2 linked regions of the Tunicatimonas pelagia genome follow. The main gene of each other region encodes a partner of the protein of the gene in region 2 in a complex. Links are inferred from orthologs where the notes say so. Each region holds a gene or a part of one and is shown on either strand. Other genes may lie near its edges.

Evidence for each region.
Region 1: the proteins of hslV (region 2) and hslU are in contact, whole or in part, in a solved structure (PDB 1G4A), measured with the Escherichia coli proteins. The link is inferred for Tunicatimonas pelagia from one-to-one orthologs.

What each region holds. Positions count from the first base shown.
Region 1 is NZ_CP120683.1:6,322,114-6,332,114, reverse strand. The notes cover bases 2,694-5,512. They hold hslU (ATP-dependent protease ATPase subunit HslU), read right to left. Parts: upstream 4,894-5,512; coding sequence 3,493-4,893; downstream 2,694-3,492. Other genes in these bases: porQ (type IX secretion system protein PorQ), read right to left, coding at 4,984-5,512; P0M28_RS27010 (hypothetical protein), read right to left, coding at 3,285-3,461; P0M28_RS27015 (SDR family NAD(P)-dependent oxidoreductase), read right to left, coding at 2,694-3,205. Also shown: P0M28_RS27030 (sulfatase-like hydrolase/transferase), read right to left, coding at 1-833; P0M28_RS27025 (LysR family transcriptional regulator), read left to right, coding at 905-1,789; P0M28_RS27020 (DUF6155 family protein), read left to right, coding at 1,956-2,468; more of P0M28_RS27015, read right to left, coding at 2,477-2,693; more of porQ, read right to left, coding at 5,513-6,006; P0M28_RS26995 (DUF72 domain-containing protein), read left to right, coding at 6,104-7,012; P0M28_RS26990 (3D domain-containing protein), read left to right, coding at 6,949-7,500; P0M28_RS26985 (DUF6146 family protein), read right to left, coding at 7,497-7,901; P0M28_RS26980 (TonB-dependent receptor family protein), read left to right, coding at 8,001-10,001. UniProt on the Escherichia coli protein: ATPase subunit of a proteasome-like degradation complex; this subunit has chaperone activity. The binding of ATP and its subsequent hydrolysis by HslU are essential for unfolding of protein substrates subsequently hydrolyzed by HslV.
Region 2 is NZ_CP120683.1:467,234-477,178, forward strand. Bases 3,705-6,467 are described here. They hold hslV (ATP-dependent protease subunit HslV), read right to left. Parts: upstream 5,479-6,467; coding sequence 4,930-5,478; downstream 3,705-4,929. Other genes in these bases: P0M28_RS01900 (hypothetical protein), read left to right, coding at 3,982-4,251; P0M28_RS01905 (NUDIX hydrolase), read right to left, coding at 4,268-4,906; P0M28_RS01915 (VCBS repeat-containing protein), read right to left, coding at 5,653-6,467. In the rest of the region: P0M28_RS01880 (hypothetical protein), read left to right, coding at 168-536; P0M28_RS01885 (BlaI/MecI/CopY family transcriptional regulator), read left to right, coding at 707-1,090; P0M28_RS01890 (M56 family metallopeptidase), read left to right, coding at 1,087-3,213; P0M28_RS01895 (hypothetical protein), read left to right, coding at 3,304-3,510; more of P0M28_RS01915, read right to left, coding at 6,468-9,267; P0M28_RS01920 (RagB/SusD family nutrient uptake outer membrane protein), read right to left, coding at 9,349-9,945. UniProt on the Escherichia coli protein: Protease subunit of a proteasome-like degradation complex believed to be a general protein degrading machinery. The complex has been shown to be involved in the specific degradation of heat shock induced transcription factors such as RpoH and SulA.

The sequences.
Region 1 (10,001 bases), 5.9 Mb from region 2 along the record:
ATTTTTACATTCATAGCTTTTGCTATAGTTGGAATTACATCAATATTTTCAGCATATTTTACTTTATATCCATTTTTGATATTTGAGCCATAAAAAACAATTGGTGTCAACGATGCTTCTTCATCCATATAGGTATGCCAACCAGTAGGTGCTTGACCATCACCCATAAACACAATTAACGTTGAATCGAGCAAATCAGACTCTCTTAAAAAGTCAATGAGTCGACCAATCTGTTTATCAGTTTCTATAAGTTTTTTGGAATATGGACTATTTTCCGCCCAAATGTTCTGCGCCCAAGGGTCATTACTTAAATTCTTCCCAGATTCAACCCTACCAGCACCACCAAGTTCTTGCAAATGGATTCTTGAAAACTGTAAATCGCCTTCTTCCTTGTAGGTAACAATAAAAAAATCAATCAATTCTGAATCTTTCAATCCAGATTCGGTAAGATGAAAGTCAAAAGCGACATTTAATGACCTGTAAGAATTGCTTCCTGCCGAATGAAGAGTTTTATCCGTATCAGCCAAATCATCTGGAAAAAAGTGCTGTTTCTCATCAAGAAACAAAGTTCCGGCTAAAGTCGAAATATTTGGAAAAGAAGTCGTGTGGTATTGTCCATAAGGCCAGATGGTGGGATGTATGGGAAATGCCATCACGCCTTCTTCAACTTCGGTGCCACCATCTATTAACTCTTGGATATTGGGTAGTTTATACTTTTTGGTTGCATCAGGATGAAATCCATCTACATATAATAGAATAGCTCGTTTTGATGTTTGGGCGTTAAGCGTCAAAGTTGTGACGATTATTGCAAAAATTAAAGTGAATACTTTCATAGTAAATTATTTTGAAATAAAATTACTATACCTTTAATACCTGTAAAAACTATAATCAATACTATATAGGTATGGTAAATTCTAATGCAATCTCGTATTTCAAGGCTCTTGCCCAGAAACTAAATTTTACCGAAACAGCTCAATATCTTGGTATAACACAGCCACCACTTACCAGAGCCATTCAAAAACTGGAGGAAGATTTGGGCTTTAACCTTTTTACAAGAACCAATCGCAAGGTGGAATTGACACAGGCAGGTGCTGTCCTTTATGAGTATGTTATTAGATCTGAAAAACTATTCAATGATGGAATCGAACACTCAAAAGCTGTTTCAAAAGGAAAAGTGGGATTATTGAAAATCTCTTATGTTGGTTCTTCAATGCAGTCCATTTTGCCTGCAACTTTACAGAACTTAGTAAAAGCCTATCCTAACGTGAATTTAAAGCTATATGAGCAGACTTCTGCTCAAACAATAAGTCAAGTACTTTCTGGCTCAATTGATTTAGGTATAATCAGAGGCTCAATCCATGACAACAGACTGGTTAAAAAATCTATCTTTTCAGAAAGATATGCTTTGCTAACCCCAATCAGAACGAAAATAACCAAGATTGAAGAGATAGATAAAATAATAGGCAAAGAGCCAAATTTTGTAAGCTTTGAGAGACCGCAAGGACAAGAATTGTATTCAGACATTGCCCTTTTGTTCGAAAGGCTCAATATCCAACCGAAAATTCAGCATAGGGCAAATCACCTACATTCGATTGTGAAACTGGTTGAAATTGGTTTGGGAAGTGCAGTCATCCCTAAATCGGCAATTGATAATTTGAATGTAAAGGTAAATATTTTTGAAATTGATGAAAGCTTCGGTAAATCAATATTAAATCTTGTGGCACTAAAACATCCGAAGAAACTTACGCAGGTTGGTTGGGAGTTTTTCAAAAACATAGGTGGAACATAACCTGCACATAACAATGTATAAACGCAATAGCGGTTTAGGTGCAAACCCAAACCATTTTTGTTTTTATTTAAGTATCTTTTCGACCGAAAAGCAGTTGCCTAAAGCCCGCTACTGCGCTTATACGAGACCGCGATAAGTAAGAGTTGTTACCTAAGTAAAACAACCAATGAAGACCGAATTGAATAGATATCTAAAAGCGTTAGATAAGAAAGAGCTGGAGAAAGAAGTAAAGATGCTCTACGCTAAATTCAAAGAGGTGAAGAAATATTACGAGCTTGAATTTAGTCAGGATACTACCGCTGTTCTGAATGAGTTCAAAGCCAAGATCAAAAAGGAATATTTCCCAAAGAGAGGCTTTGGTAGAGCCAGCAACCAAGCCAGCCGAAGAGTAGTCGGTGATTTCAAGAAAATATCAATCTTCAAGAAAGATGTAATTGAGCTGCTGCTGTACCGCGTGGAAATAATGATCGCATACACCAAAGCTTACGGGGATATAGATGAACCATTTTACAACTCACTGGAAAGCTCGTTTGAAGAAGCCTGCAAACTAATCGAAGAAGAAAAGTTAAAGGAAGAATACAGTAGTAGATGTCGTGAAATAATAGACGAAACGTATCCTTTCGGTTGGGGATTGTACGATGGATTAAAGTATAGTTTTGACAACCATTTGGGTGATTAAGAAACGGTTTAAAACTCCCGTACATCCAGTCGTACCTCGGTGAATTTTTCAGGATGGTTAATCAGGTAAAAGTATTTTTCAGCGGTTTGCTGGGGGTTGTCTAAAGCTCCGTCGGCTTTATAGTTTTTGAAGTTTTGCAGACGACTAAAGTTTTGCTCATCGGTTTCACGTATGTCGGTTTGCATCTGCGTATCTACAATGCCGGGGGCTACAGAGTACACTCGGAAGTTTTGGACGTTTTGCTTTTCTAGTTCCAAGGCGGCTACTTCAGTCAGCATATCCAGGGCTGCTTTAGAAGCGCAGTAGCCCGACCAGCCGTCTACCGCATACTTAGACACCCCCGAAGAAACATTGATAATAACTCGTTCGGCGGCCGCATCCCGGTACTGGCGAATGAAGTGATTCATTAGAATAGCCGGGGCAGTTATGTTCAGTGAAAAAAGCTGCTCAATCTTCGCATCAGCTATCGAGCCAAAGTATTTTACATCACCCAGCGTTCCGGCATTATTGATAAGCACAATTTGTTTAGCATCCGATAACTCTAAAAAAATTGAAGCAATCTGCTCGGAAAGATTATCAATATCAGATAAATCTATTGAATGGTGAGTATAGCGATCGTGCTGAATATTTTGCTGGCGGGAAAACCCAATTACTTGAGTATTGTCTTCCTGCAAAGCCCGCTCAGCTAAAGCTCGACCAATTCCTCGGCTGGTTCCGGTAATGAAGTAGTAATTCACAGGTTATAGTTGATAATTGAAAATGGGTAGTTGATAAAACTGTCCGGACTCAAGATTTGGCTCTCACGTTTCCGTAAAATTATTCTCCTGGGGCAGCGTCTTGTATTTCAGTATCTTCCTCCACTACAATAACAATGTCTTCTTTATACTTTTGCTCATCGTAGTATACATTATGAAACGCCAGCATATACGCCACTCCTATTGCCCAGATCAGTCTGCGCGTTGTCCGCCAAGCTGCTTTCAAAATTCGCTTCATCTGCAACAGTAAACTAAGGTTCGTCTTCCGTCTACAAAATAAATTGACTCAGGTCTTTATTCTGTACCAGCCCCGACAGGCTTTCTTCTACCATTTCTTTCGTAATGACTAAGTGAGCATTTGCCCCGATTTTATCTGGCACATCAAATAAAAAGTCGTTGAGAAGATGACTCATCACCGTATGTAGGCGACGCGCCCCAATGTTTTCAATCTCCGAGTTAATCTGAAAAGCAATATCGGCTAATGCTTCCAGCGCGTCCCCCTGAAATTCTAGCGTTACCTCTTCCGCACCAAACAAGGCTTGGTACTGCTTGGTGAGCGCATTTTTGGGTTCCTGTAAAATACGTATAAAGTCCTCGTTCGTCAGATCGTTCAACTCTACCCGGATCGGGAAGCGACCCTGTAGTTCGGGAATCAGGTCGGAGGGTTTAGAAACATGGAAGGCTCCGGCCGCTACAAACAAAATATGATCGGTGTGAATGATTCCGTACTTGGTATTCACCGCACTTCCTTCCACAATTGGCAGCAGGTCACGCTGCACCCCTTCCCTACTTACATCCGGGCCACCCTTACGGTCAGAACCCGTGGCTACTTTATCAATCTCATCAATAAAGATGATTCCGGTGTTTTCGGCTTTCTTAATGGCTTCCTCCTTTACTTCGTCCATATCAATCAGCTTGGCCGCTTCTTCTTCCAGCAAAATTCGTTTGGCATCGCCGATACTTACTTTGCGCTTTTTGTTTTTCTTCGGCATCATATTGCCGATCATCTCCTGCAAGTTCATCATCGAGCTTTCGTCTACCATTCCTCCACCAATCATACCAATCCCCGGATTGCTAGGCTGCTTCACATTAATATCTATCTTACGATCATCAATCTCTCCGTTCCTAATCTTCTCCCGAAAGCGTTCGCGCGTCCGCTGATTTAGTTCTTCATCGGTAGTAGGCTCGCTGTTGGTTTCAAACCCGACGGTAGAAGACTGGCTTCGCGCAGGTGTGCTCTTAATCGGCGGAATCAATGCATCCAGAATAATTTCTTCTACTATATCAGCCGCTTTTTCCTTTACTTCTTCTTGCTTACGCTCCTTCACCAAGTTAACCGACTGCTCTACCAAGTCGCGCACCATGCTTTCTACATCACGACCTACGTAACCTACCTCGGTAAATTTAGAGGCTTCTACTTTGGTAAATGGGGCATCAGCGAGATTAGCTAGCCGACGGGCAATCTCAGTTTTCCCCACCCCGGTAGCCCCAATCATTAAGATATTGTTGGGAATGATTTCGTTTTGTATCTCGGTAGGCACGTGCATTCGGCGCCAGCGGTTTCGTAGGGCAATGGCTACATTCTTCTTGGCATCGTTTTGCCCAATAATATATTTATCTAACTCAGCAACAATCTGGCGAGGGGTCAAATACTGCTTATCTTCTAACATAGTATTTTGTCTTGATTATTAAATTCAGTAGGATTTGATAACTGCACTATCGCAATTATAGTTTAAGACGGATAGAAAGTAGATTTTATGCTAAAGCTTCTTGAGAAATATTTGATCTAAGTTCAGCGACAGTCCAACTTGATTAAAGGCACCAGCCGCGTGCAGTGTAGCCCGGCTGTAATCGACCCGAAAGGTGTTCGTTCTAAACATGAGTCCGAAAGTAAGTCCGGCCCCACCCGCCGTTTGTGGTAATTGTAACGTGCTTCGGGTTAAATGGTTATAGCCCACCCGTAGCTGAAAATTAGGGGTTAATAACAGTTCTGAACCAAATGATAAATGACGAAGTATTTGCCCGCCTATGCCTAGTTCTTCCCCATCTTCTTCCCGGTAGTCGTAGCCATTAATGAGACGATAAGCCGTAAAGTGAAAACGAAAGGGCATAAACTGAGGTTTTACCGAAACGCCAATCTTCACATCGCTGGGCAATTCCCGAATGCCCGCCGAAAGTTCATCCCGTAGCAGAATGCCAAAATTGCTGAACACCAACGCCACCGTTAAATCTTGGGTAGGATGCCGAAACACGCCCGAAACATCAGCCAACAATCCGGTAGCCGCATAGCCTGAGATTTGACTGTTTACCCACTTCAAATTCCCCCCCAACCGAAACGGGCGCATCTCGTGGCTGTAGTTCAGCACAACCGCAAAATCTTGGGCTGAGAAATCTCCCGCAGGCAAGCCAGTTGCATCAAAACTTTCCAATGAGCCGTAATTCAAGTACTGAAGGGCTACGCCAAATGTACCGACCGCTTCCCGATGATGAGAATAACCTAAAGACACTTGGGCAATGTCAGCATAGTAGGGAGTGTAGTGAATAGAGACTTGCTGATGAAGCCCCGGCTGATTGAGTGCTGGATTGAACATGAACTGAGTAACTTCCTGCACCCGGCTAGAATCGTACCCCAAAGCTACTTGCTGACGACCCAGCGCGGTTATCTGAGCAGTAGAGCTGATCTCTAGAAACTCAAATACCCGTTGCCCGCCCACCTGCGCATACAAATGCTGAGCACTCAGTGTGGCAATTGTTATTCCCAGTAAAAGGATAAATCGTTGCATGTTTGCGAGAAATGATGCAAGTTAGAAATGATTGTAAAACTGCCAACGCAAATAACGTAATAACAACGGGGTGACGTCAGTTACCGTATTGATTTGTATGAAATTTGGAAAGCTCGCTGATATATCAAAAGTTAACTTTACCCTTCCTCCTGACCATCCGGCTACGCAACCAGTTCTTGAAAACCACGGTGGCTCTGCCAATCCGCGAGTGTTCGTTGGCTCGGCTCGTTGGGGAGAGCGTGATCTGATTGGAAAGATTTATCCGCCCAAAACTCCTGCTAAAGATTATCTTACGCATTATTCCCGCCACTTTTCTACCATTGAACTAAATAGCACGCACTATCAACTTCCTAGCGTGAATCAAGTTACTCAGTGGAAACAGAAAGCCGAAGAATCATTTACCTTCTGTCCTAAACTACCCCAATCAATTAGCCACCAGACAGATTTCGGTCAGGGTATTTACGCCACTGAACAACTAGCCCCAGCGTTACGCGCCTTTGGCAACCAGCTAGGGATGCCTTTTATGCAACTACCGCCTACGTTTCATCCGCAAAAGGGAAAGTTATTATTCAATTACCTAGAACAGTGGCCTCAGGATATTCCGCTGGCGATAGAGTTTCGCCATCCTGATTGGTTTAGTCAACCGCGCCTTCGCGACCGGGCGTTTCAACTGCTGGAAGAAATGAATGTAAGTACGGTGATTACCGATACTGCCGGACGGCGCGATGTTGTGCATATGCGACTAACGACTTCTAGCGTGATGGTTCGTTTTGTCGGTAACCGTCTACATCACACTGATTACCTACGGATTGATACCTGGGTACAGCGAATTAAAAAGTGGCTGAAGCTCGGTCTTCAAGAGATGTACTTCATTGTGCATCAGCCCGAAGAAGCACTTTGCGTTGACCTTAGCACCTACTTAGTGCAACAACTAAATCAGGAATGTGGATTGAGACTGTCGGCACCTCAACCGCTCAGCATCGGTCAGCAGCAGGAGTTATTTTAGATATTGCTTTCCGATCACACCGGAACAAGTATTACCCATTGAACAGTATGTTGCTCAAATCTGTTGTTTTCATAGTTGTTAAGGACAATATCGCTATGAAAAACACCACTACCTCTACCCTATTAATTACGCTGTTTGCCCTCAATATCTTTTCCTGTCAAAATCGGGAAACACTAGAAGTTACTGCTACTGCCTATAATTCAGTAGAAGCCCAAACCAAAAAGGGCGATCCTACTACGGCTGCTTGGGGCGATAAGCTTGAACCCGGCATGAAGGTTATTGCAGTCTCTCGCGACCTGCTTCACGAGCATGGCTTAGACCGGCATACCAAAGTGAAAATTAAGGGCCTACCGGGAACGTATCGGGTGCTAGACAAGATGAACAAGCGCTGGAAGAAGCGAATCGATATTTATATGGGCACCGATATTCAAAAAGCCCGGGAATGGGGCAAGCAGCAAGTAGAAATCTCCTGGATGGCCGGTAGCTAAACCGGGAAATTATACCGTCGCCCGTGCAAATCCTCAACGTACTTAAAATACCAAAACAGTTGATAATTTAGCTCAATACCGTAATCCTCCGAATAATCGTAGTTAATTATATTCTGAAAGGGTGAATTTCCGCCGAACCGTCCTACCTTCTCGTTCCAAGCAGCTACGTACTGCCGATTCTTCTGCGCGTAGTACTGCGGAGAGTAAAAACCTACCGGACGACTGTTCGTTTGCATCCAGCGATCAAAATTATTATCAAAGATCAGCACTTCGTATTCTTCCTCGTCGTCCGGTTGAACAATGTTGGGTTGGGTGCGGTCGCGGGTGCTTCCTCCCAAGTACGCCGGTGAACATGCAACACTGATGAATAAAAATATGGCGGTGTAGACCAAACTTTTCATGGTAATGATACTTTTGTGTAGTATTCTTTACTGTATAACTATTCGGAGTTAAAAAAGATTGTCTTCTTCCCTACCTTCGCTAATTAGCACAACAAAACTATGTTCAAACACCTACTCTTTTTTTCAGCTATTTTTTTGATTTCTTATTCCGCGTTGGCGCAAGTCGGCAGCGATTCTTCCTATGTTCGAACCGAAACCCTGGATGAAATTACCATAATTGGCTACGATACCGAGCAAAAATTGTTAGAAACTCCAATTGCAGTTTCCGTACTACCTTCTCAGGAGATTCGGGCGTACGATGAAACTTCGCTGGTTCCGGCCATGAACACACTGCCGGGCGTGCGAATGGAGCAGCGCTCACCAGGTAGTTACCGCATTGCTATCCGAGGAAGTGCGCTGCGGGCACCCTTCGGAGTACGAAATGTAAAAGTATATTGGAACGATATTCCCTTTACCGCCCCCAGTGGCAGTACGGACTTAAACCTACTGGATATCAGCAACTTTGGGTCAGTAGAAGTTATTAAAGGTCCGGCGGGAAGTATCTACGGAGCGGGTACCGGTGGTGTGGTTAACATCCGTAGCTTACCGCGCCAGCAAAACGGAACAATTGCGGAAGTGGGTGCAACCTGGGGTTCGTTTGGTCTGCAACGTTATACTGCCTCAATCAAACAATTCAATGAGCAAAATCGCTGGGCGGTTCGGTACGCCCATCAGCAAGCCGAAGGCTACCGTAATCAAACTGCCATGAACCGCGATGTGCTGGAGTTACGTGGGGAGTTTGATGTATCCGATCAGCACACGGTCTCTACCAGCTTTTTATATTCTGACCTGTTTTACGAGATTCCGGGTGGATTGGATTCGGCACAATTTGCTGAAAACCCCCGGCAAGCCCGTCAGGCAAACCGCTTCGCACCCGGTAGCGAAGAGGCAAACACCAGAACTGAGCATGAATATGTATTGATTGGGCTAACTAACGAATACCGCTGGGGTGATAACCTAAAAAACCAGACTACCATTTACGGCAACTTCAGTGCTTTTGAAAATTCATTCAACACCAATTACGAACGAGACGGTCGCCAGGGTGGTGGGGGCCGAACCCGCTTTTACTACGATCATAGTTTTGGTTCGGTAGAAGCCCGATATGTAGTAGGAGCCGAATTTCAGTCAGCAATGAACGTAGTCCGCACCTTTGAGAATAATATGGGAGTAGCGGGGGCGCTCCGGTTTGATGACGAGCTCCGTAGCGAACAAGCCATTTTTTTCGCCAAAGCCGACTTCGCGCTGCCTAATGATTTTTTTGTAACTACCGGATTAAGTCATAACCGCCTAAACTACGATATTTACCGGCTGGTAGATAACGATTTGGATAGCTCCTACCAAGCCAACGTATCGTATGACCCGGTATGGGTTCCTCATATTGGAATCAGTAAACAGATCACGAACCTGATAACTGCTCGGGGCAGCGTAAGCTTAGGCTTCTCTCCCCCCACTATTGAAGAAGTACGCACCAGCGAAGGCACGATCAATCGGGAACTGCAACCCGAACGAGGGGTTAACTATGAATTAGGCTTGCGAGGACTCGTCTTCAATAATAAACTTCAGTTTGATGTAGCGGCCTTTTACTTTCAACTGAGTGAAACCATTGTGCAACGACAATCAGAGGAGATTACCGTTTTATTCTCTAACGCCGGTAGTACTGACCAAGCCGGATTTGAACTGGCCGCCACTTGGTTTGCCATTCAAGCTCCCCAACAAACCATCAGTTCGTTGGAAGTTCAAACCGCTTACACACATCATAATTTTGCTTTTAACGAGTACCAAAAAGAGGGTGAAGACTTTTCGGGTAACGACCTGACGGGAGTAGCTCCGAATGTGTGGGTAACTACCCTACGTTTACAAACCCGCCCTGGTTTTTACGCTAACCTTACCTACAACTTTACCGATGAGATTCCGCTCAATGATGCTAATACCGTATTTGCTGATGCCTATCATTTGGTGCAAGGAAGACTAGGTTACCGAAAAGAATTGAACAGTGGTTGGCAGCTAGAACTATTTACCGGAGCAGATAATTTGTTGAATCAAAAATACAGTTTAGGCAAT
Region 2 (9,945 bases):
ATCAGCGTTCAAACCATCTGAGCGACTTTGGCTAACCCAGCGGATGCTTTACGAAATGAACAGAGCTTACAATAGGTGAGATTGAAAACAAGTAGGGTATCGTCAGATGGAAAGCAACTAGAGCAGAATTTGCTCGTTATTGTTAACAAACCACATAGTTCCCAAAAATGCGCTATCTACTATTTCTTCCTACTCTTGCCCTACTCAGTGCTTGCCACTCCTTCGATTCTTCCGAAATTATTAGCCCTACTGATTACCAAATTCAGTCGGTCAGCTTTAATTTGTCGAAAGATGTAATACCCACAAATATGGTCGCCCAGAAGGTGAAAAACCACCAGGAATTTACCTTAGTTGGAGCTCGCCTTCAGCAGGGCAATGAAAACTTTGTAGCTCTCTGGCTGTTCAATGCTCAAGACTCAGCCGATATTCGCAGTATCAACCAAAGCGCCGAAGCGTTTTCCAGCTTCCCTCACCTTACGGCTATTTCCGCCCCGGATGAAGCTAACAACTTAATTGCTTTTCTGCGAAGAGACTAAAAACGGAGCGCGGAAACTGGAATCCAGATTTGGTAACCGAGCCAATAAAATCTAGCCTACCTTCTTGCTACCTTATTCGTATCTTGAAAGATCTACGAAAAAAATCGTAGGCAAATTTGGATGTACGATTTCTTTCGTATATACTTGGAGTACGATAAATTTCGTAGATTATGAAAATCCCTCCTAAACCTACTGAGGCTGAACTGGAAATTCTTCAGATAGTGTATCAGCTTGGACCTACTACCGTTCGCTTGGTTCACGATGAGCTGGCTCAGCAGCGAGACATCGGTTACACGACTACGCTAAAAAACATGCAAAATATGGTTCAAAAGGGCTTATTAGTTCGCGATGAGTCGGCTAAGAGCCATATTTATGCGGCCAACGTGCCCCAAGAAAAAACCCAAAAGCTACTCCTAGACCGTCTGCTGGAAACGGCCTTTGGTGGCTCTGCCGGGCGGATGGTACTGCAAGCACTAGGTCATCGTAAAACATCGAAGGAAGAGTTAGATCAAATTAAAGAACTTATTAAAAAACTGGAAGGAGGAAAATCATGAGTTGGCTACCCGACACCTGGATACAAACCCTAGGCTGGACATTAGTGCATAGCCTCTGGATTATCACCCTAATCGCTCTGGGTCTACGATTGCTGCTAGCGATCATTCCAAACAGAAGAGCAAAAGCCCGCTATCTTCTATCAGTAGCTACACTTCTCGCAACGATAGTCGCTCTGGGAGTTACCGGGTTTTACGTACACGAGCCAACTGAAAAAGGTGATTATACTGCTCTGATTGAAAATTTGGTTGAGCCTTCGGCCTTCAACGATGAGCTAGCAGTTTCTGACTCTACGCCATCCTTCATTCTACAGTTGAGCGATCAGCTCCGGCAATGGCTTACCCCTCATTTCTCGGGTATTCTCGTGATTTGGTTCAGCGGAGTGCTATTTTTCCTAGTGCGAGGCACCGGACGAATGATTTACCTCCATCGCCTCACTCATCGTAATACGCAGCCACTTAGTGCTCAGTGGCAAAATACTGTAACCCGGCTAACCCAGACTTTAGGCATTCGCCGAAAACTGGTAGTCCGGGTTTCACCCTACGTTCGTAGTCCGTTTGTTGCTGGTCTGCTGAAGCCAGTTATTTTGCTACCAGTTAGCGCGTTCTCTCAGCTAAGCCCGGAGCAGCTCGAAGCTATTTTGGCGCATGAATTGGCTCATATCCGTCGTTGGGATGATACCGTAAACTGGCTGCAAACGGTGGTAGAAATTATTCTATTTTATCATCCGGCTTTGTGGTGGATTTCGCAGGTAATGCGTGATGAGCGGGAAAAATGCTGCGACGATTTGGCCGTAGCCACCTGTGGCAGTGCGCTGGTGTACACTAAAGCACTCGCCCAATTAGAAAGTCTGCCCAATAATACCTCAGCTTTTGCTTTGGCATTATCGCGTTCTGGCAGCGGATTATTGGCCCGTATTGAACGGTTGATCCAGCCGAATGCTTCCTCTACCAAACCTTCGGTAGTTCCGATTATGGTAACTGCGGCGTTGGCTGCTGTCTTGGTTATGAGCTATCAATTTAATCCGCCTACTACCAACTCCTCAGCCGGTAGCTCGCCTATCTACTCCGGATTGATTCCCGGATTACCATCACCCTCCACTGAACCAACCCAGCCACAGCTCGATTCGCCTTGGCAGCCCGCTTTGCCCGACTGGCTGAAAGAGGAAAATAGCGTACTAGATACCATTCCTGCCGAGCAGGATACAATAGTTGCTAGCAACAAGGAAAATACTAAGCGTAATGCCTACCGCTTTTATTTTGTGCCCGACACAGATAGGTTTGAAGTAGACTCACTAACCCAAATTTTTAAGGTTGACTCATTGTCATCAACTTACGCTTTTTCATCACCAGGAATGCACATACTATCGCTGGACTCTCTACCCAAAACAATCATTTTACCACCGAACGCTATTCTACCGCCAAACATCGATCTTGATATTGATGAGAATATTGATTTGGATTTAGATGTGCTAAAAGATATTGAGGTGGTTATTGATTCAGTGCTAAGTGAAAATCATAAATTCAACTTTCATTTCTACGATACCACACCAGAGCCTGATAATTTTCCGCACATGGAGCAATTAAAGCAATTGTTGAGCGATTCTACAGGGAATGGCACTTTTCTAAATGCTCCCAAACCACCTCATGCCCTGCTGTACAATTCTGCCCCACATCGTTTTCGTACTATAGAAAGAACTCTTGATAGAACCCTCGCCCAGCTCGATTCTTTAGGTACCCAAGGGGGATGGTTCAGCGACTCTGCCCGAATGGATAATCTCCGAGCCGCCCAAGAAGCACTAGCTAACTTGCAGCCTTCCGATACATGGCACGAAAAAGTGCTAGAAGCTCAACGACGCTCATTAGAAGCACAGCAGCAACGCCACGAGATGCAGCTACAGTTACGGGATAAGCAACACGAAGAGCGGTTAGCCGCCTGGCAGAAAAGAATGGAAGCCTGGGAAGCTCGGCAGCAAGAAATCCAGCAACGCTTTGAAGAACGTCAACAAGAAATGCAAAAACGTTATGAAGAGCGCGTACGCACCCTGGAACGTCAGGAAGAACAGCTACGCCAGCAACAAGAAAAATTGCAAGAAGAGATTAGGCAGAAATCTAATCTAAATTAGCTAGTGCTCTGCCACGTTTGGAATTGAGGCGACTGCCACGCGGATAACACTGCTTGCGTTTGGTGCGGGTATTCTGCCTGGGTACCAAAAATGTCACCGCAATCATTCCATGACGGCACACCACAACTAATTCTCCCCCACCGTCATCGCGATTATTCTATGACGGGAATACAAAGCGATCTCACGCCCCAGCAGACGGACACTAGACTAGGCGGAGGTAACACTACGGGCGTATACGGCACGAGAGGAACCGATGACTTTACAAAAGACTTCAACAATAAGAAGTCGGATTACTGATACATTTAAAATCAAACTTGATAAAACACCAAGCTTAATTTCAGTTTGATCTGAAAAACGCTAACTAGCTAGTCTGTAGTTTGCCCTATCCGGCAGATCTAGCTATTTGAATACGAGCAGATTTTTTCAGGTTAGGAACGGTGAAACACTCGCACAACGAACCGTAGTCTATCATTTCCATCTTCCTATTTTTCAGCAATTCTGCCTTAAAAATAGTTTCGCAGCCCAACTATCCTCCTATGTTTTGCGTTGATTCACAAAAAGTAGCTTGGCAAAATTTAGCACTTATCGATTTATCGTCCCTTAGAAAAGAGACACTCTGAATCTTCCAGATTTTTCCTGCTTCAGTTTTTCATTTTTGCCAAATTTCTACTAATTTTTGAATTATGTACGTTACATCTACTAAGAGCTACCTATAATCTTTTACCTTTAGATGGAGAGGTTCTCAGGAATAGGAAATTGAAGTAAACTATGAAGCATCAGGACCGAAGATTTGAACAATTATCGCTCGAGAGGAAATGTCGCTACATTCTTAACCGTTGTACCTTCATTGCGACCCGCTTTGTGAAACAGGGCAAGCAGGCATTTCGCATTAATTTATACCATCGGGGCGACTTCTACTACGAGATTTGGTACAACAGCGAGTATCACTACATTGGTGAGGTTCGCATTACGCAAGACCGGTCAATTATTGACGCTTACGCGTCGGCAGTGCAACTCCACTCCCTCGACTGCGAGTAAGTATAGCCTCCAGAAGCTATTGATTATCAATTTGCTGAAGCACAGCAAAAAACTCGGCCAGTATCATGGCAGTAGCTCCCCAAATAATTTGTTTCTGAACTAAATACGCTGGTGCTTGTAGTGTTGTGCCGCGTACTTGAATCTCTTTAACCGTTCTATTCTCTGGCTGCAAGAAGGATTGAGCCAAAACATCCAAGGTAGCCGCTACTTCAACCGGGTCGGCCTGATAGGTCGGGGGTTCGCGCACAAAAGCTACCACAGGGCTTACTATAAACTTACTTACCGGAATATACAGATCAGACAACTGCCCAAGCACTTGGTCAGGGAGCACCTCTACTCCGATCTCTTCCCGCGTTTCTCGCAATGCAGTATCTACCATTGACGCATCCTCCGGCTCTACCTTCCCTCCCGGAAAAGCAATTTGCCCACTGTGCGCTCCGTCGTAGTGGGGTCGTTGGATTAACGGGAAGTACAATCTTTGCTCCGAGCCGGGATAAAGAAGAATCAGCACTCCCGCTCGCTTAGCATTTGGCAGAGGAAGTAGCCGGGCAGTACGGTGATGTTCGGTAGCCATACGCTGCTGTGCTTGCCAACCGGGCAAAGGCTGCCGCAATCGCTCCCTCAGCGAAGAAATTAACTCATCAGAAAAATCCACCCCTATCTGTTTTCGCGAAACGCCTAGTTAGCCGCCTCTAAGGTTTCTACAATAATGTTGTGGTTGGTGTAGATGCAAATATCCGCCGCAATGCCCAGGCTTTCCTTCACCATTTCTTCGGCAGACAGGTTGCTAGAGTGCTTCTTTAGGGCTAGTGCCGCTGCTTGGGCGTACATACTGCCCGAGCCAATGGTAGCAATATCATGATCGGGTTCCAATACATCGCCGGTTCCTGATAGAATTAGTAGCTCCGAAGCATCAGCCACAATCATCATGGCCTCTAGCTTGCGAAGGTAACGGTCGGTGCGCCAGTCTTTAGCTAGCTCAATGGCCGCTCGCTTTATATTACCCCCGTAAGAATTGAGCTTTTCATCAAAACGCTCAATCAAGGTGAAGGCATCGGCGGTTGATCCGGCAAACCCGGTTACAATTTTACCATTTTGCAGCTTACGGATTTTACGGACATTACTTTTAGCTACGGTATTTCCCATCGTGGCTTGCCCATCGGCTCCAATCGCTATCTGATTTCCGTGCTTAATGGCAACGACGGTAGTAGATTTTATTTTTTGCATGATTTCTAAAATTGCAAATTACAAGTTGAAGATTGGCTGGGCTGCTGTAGAAACTACGCTTTTACATTAGCCATTACACCTAACCCTTAAGAAAAGGCTTGTGCAATGCAACCTAGCCTTGTTGACGAATAAAGGCAGGAAATGTTTTGAGCAGTCAGGCGATTTTTTTAGTCGCTATGGTGTAATCACTTCCTCTTTTCCGTCAAAGTACGTTACTCGCACTTCCGTTTCCTGTCCGCTAAGTGGCAGCTTCCGACTGGATTGCGATAGGTAGGAACTACCGTAGTAAAACTCCTGAACCCATTGAGAACTATCGGCAAAAGTTACGGTAGCTTTCAGCGCATTCAGCGGGATCGTCACGAAGTTTTTCGGGCTGGATGCGTGAGCGGTTGAATACACTTGCAGCGAATCTGAATTCTTCGCAAAGAGGTACGCCCATTGATTGCCCAATTGTAAGGTAGCTACTCCTCTAGCGTTTCCTGGTACGACAAGTCCGCTGGTGGTAGGAGCAACTGCGGTGAAGTTTCCGGTTCCGTCCCCCGGTAGCAACGTTCCTACGGAGGCATCGTAGCGTCCGGTAATGGTTTCCGGGCTAAAATCGTTTCCAGTAAGTACAACATCCAGAAAGCCGTCCGCCGTAAAATCCTGCACCAAAATTCCGTACACTGGCGACCATTGCGCCATAAGCGGTAACTCCGTAAGTTTGAACCGACCATTTCCTGTATTCTCTAGGTAGCTAGAAGCAAACTGAAAAGCTTTGGCCGTGTAAGCTCGACTTTTATCCGCTGGGGTCAACACATCGGCAATGGTCGCCTCCGCGTAGTTAGCGTAACTGGTAAACTTCTTTTTAAGAGCGGGTACTTGCCGAATCAGATCATCCCGGGTGGGTATCGGAGATTCTTGGTGATTGATGTACGCCGTGATAATCGGATCAACGAACCCATTCTGATCCAGATCGGCAGCGTAAATAGTCATAGGCTCATCCGGCGAAACTTTGTAAGCGGTGTTTAGACCAATATTACCCAGTATATAGTCCGTATCACCATCCTGATCAAAATCACCGCCATTAATGCTATTCCACCAGCCCGAAGTGTACTTCAGCCCGGTTTGAGAGGACACGTTTTCTAGCTTACCCTGATTGTTTCGGAAAAACTGAATCGGCATAAACTCACCGACGATGATTAAATCAGCGTCAGCATCATTATCAAAATCCGTCCAGAGGGCATCTTTTACCATGCCTAGTCGGCGTAAATCTGGGGCTTGTTCTAATGTTTTATCGGTAAAGACCCCACCCTCATTTATCAGCAGATAGCTATCCGGGGGCAACGGATACTTGAGTGGAATGCTGCCTCCACCCACGAACAAATCTAGATCACCGTCGGCATCAATATCGGTAGCGCGTACGCAGGTAGCACTAGACCGAAGCAGGGGCAGCATATCTTTTGTAAGCGTAAAATTTCCTCGGCCATCGTTGCGGTAGAGACGATCTTGGTAGTATTCGGAGTTTTCGTAATGCTCGTTACTGCCACTGGCAATGTACAAGTCAAGATCGCTATCACCATCGTAGTCAAACAATAGCACCCCTAAATCTTCTTCGTACTTTTCTTCGCTGCTTAGTTTTTTTTCTTGGAAAGTGCCATCGGGCTGCTGAAGAAAAAATGATCCAGCGTGGGAGTATGCCCCACCCATAAAGAAATCCTCTCGTTCATCACCGTTCACATCGCCTACCGCAATACCCGGTCCCTGTTCCGATAGTTTGTGGGGCAGTAAATACTGACGGCTAAAATCATCGTATTCCGGATCTTTGTGCTGATAGTTTATATTGAGTGATTTGGTTACTTCGGAAAACCAACTGTTTGAGATGGGTAAATTATTCTTTTTCGCGAATTCTGCATCCTGATAATCAATTGTAATTTCCTGATTGACGTTTACAGATTCTTGTCTGGCTATTTTTCCATCCGGCCACTGTACTACTATACTATCTACCTTATTTTGCTTGCCCAAACCAGCATGTAGCAAATAATCCATCGAGGACTGGTACCCCCGACTTACCGACTGCTCAATAAATTGCTGTTTATCAGAAGTGTAAATTGATACTTTCGCTCCAATGCCGTTCGGGTTCAAGCTGTCGCCTACCAGCCAAATTCGAAGGAAATTATTCTCACTGAACTTGTTGGTATGATTAAGGTAGATGAAAGCGGCTTCGTTAATATTATTTACTACCAAATCCAGATCGCCATCCCGGTCTAAATCACCGTAAGCAGCACCATTGGATAACGAAGGCTGGTCAATTCCCCACTGGCGGGAGACATCCTCAAACCGGAGTGCACCTTTGTTTTGAAACACAAAATTAGCCAGTTTGATAGACGGCATCTGCCGGGCTTTCTGCTTGAGAATGGTATCTAGGCTGTCGGGGGAAACTGAGTTTCCAATCCCGGCGGTATAATTGATAAAATCCAAATCGGTGATGTCGCGCAGGTAGCCGTTGGTAATGAACATATCTTTCCAGCCATCGTTATCGAAATCAGCTATCAAAGGAGACCAGCTCCAGTCGGTAGCGTGCATATTCAGTAGCTGACCAACTTCGGCAAATTTGGGCTGTTGGTGGACGATATTTCCCAAATTAACCTGCACGGTATTTCGCATATACTGCGGCATATAACCCTGCTGGAGAGTGTACTCGAAAAGATTATAGTTCATTGGTCCCGACATCTTTTTTCGGTGCTCATTATCCCGGGGTAGCATATCTACGGTAATAAGATCAGGGAGGCCATCGTTGGTAAAGTCGGCCACATCGTGCCCCATGCTAAAGTGGCTCACGTGACCTAAGTAATTTTCGGTTTGCTGACTAAATGCAGGGTGCCGCCCAGTACCATCTTGATTATTGATGTACAGATAATCACTGGCGACAAAATCGTTGGTAACAAAAATATCCGGCCAGCCATCATTATTGACATCGCTAACACTCACGCCTAACCCCAAACCATCGTAGAGAATTCCCGCTTCAACCGTTACGTCCGTAAACGTAGTGTTTTGACTAGGATCGGCACCGTTATTCCGGTACAATCGATCATTCGCCAAACCCGTTCCATCGCTTACCAAGGGGCGCACCTGATTAGGATTGCGAATAGCATTGGTGTGGTTGAGTAAGTACATGTCCAAATCACCGTCGCGGTCGTAGTCAAAAAAGACCGACTGAGTAGAATAGCTAGTGTCGGCCAGCCCGTAATCTTCGGCAGCTTCGGTAAAGGTCGGCTGCCCCGTTTCAGGATTTATCCCGTTGTTGATTAGCAGCTTATTTTTTCGCTGTTCAGCCGGATAATTTCCTGAACGGCACACGTATATATCCAGCAGCCCATCCGTATTAATATCTACCATCGTTACTCCGGTAGACCATCCGGACGATTGGATATTAGCTCCTTGGCTGATGTCAGTAAATTGAAGTTCTTCAGTATTTCCACTATTTATATACAGTCGATCATTAACCATATTTCCGGTGAAGAACAAATCGGGCAGTGAGTCGTTATTAACATCGCCGATGGCTACCCCGCCGCCGTTGTAAACGTAAAAAAAGTCGACCATATTGAAGGTCTCATTCTCTTCTACGGTGTTAGTAAAATCTACTCTGGTTTGCTCGGGTAGTAACAGTTCAAATACCGATTGCTCTTCCTGATTTTCAGAAGCCTCTTTCGGTTCACAGCTCACCATTATTCCACCTACCAGCAGTGTAGATAGAAAAAGAAGACGCGAGAGGAATAAAGTGGGTAAAAATGCAGTGTTGGGTAGCATTGTTAAGTTTCACCTAAAAAGTAAAACCCGCTTAAAAGCAGGTTTTACCAATAGAATATGGTTCGTTGTTTTTACTGAAATTTAGTAAGCTGAACTCTGGGTTACGTTCGGGTTGCCCAGCGTTTCGTTGAGCGGAATGGGTAGTACGTAATCCTGCGGGGAAAGCACCCGATCTACGTCGTAGGTATCAATGAACTCTTGAATATAGTCGCCTAAGTAGTCTTGCTCTCCGCCGAAGGTGCTTTTGCGCTTGAGTTCAGGGTAGGTTTCTTGCTCAAAGGCAAACTCCAGCACCCGCTCATTCACAATGGCATCCCGTAGATCAGACTGGCTCAAGCCCGATAGTGGCTCTAGACCAGCTCGCTGTCGTACCGCATTAATTCCAAAATAGGCATCGCCTGTACCGCTTTCGTTAGCCGCTTCGGAATGACCGAGCAGCACGTCGGCGTAGCGCAGATACACGATGTTTCTTTCGGTAAACTCAAAGGCAGTGATTCCTACTTCTACCCACTTAGCCACCCAGCCACTAGAATACACTAATTCGTCCGGGTTATTAGGGTCAGCATCCGCCGAAACCATGCCTCCGAAGCGGCTTAGATTGTAAGATGCATCGGCACTCCACCGCACTACCGGATGATCACCCGCACTATTGAGCGGAGGCCGTGTGCTTGGATAGCT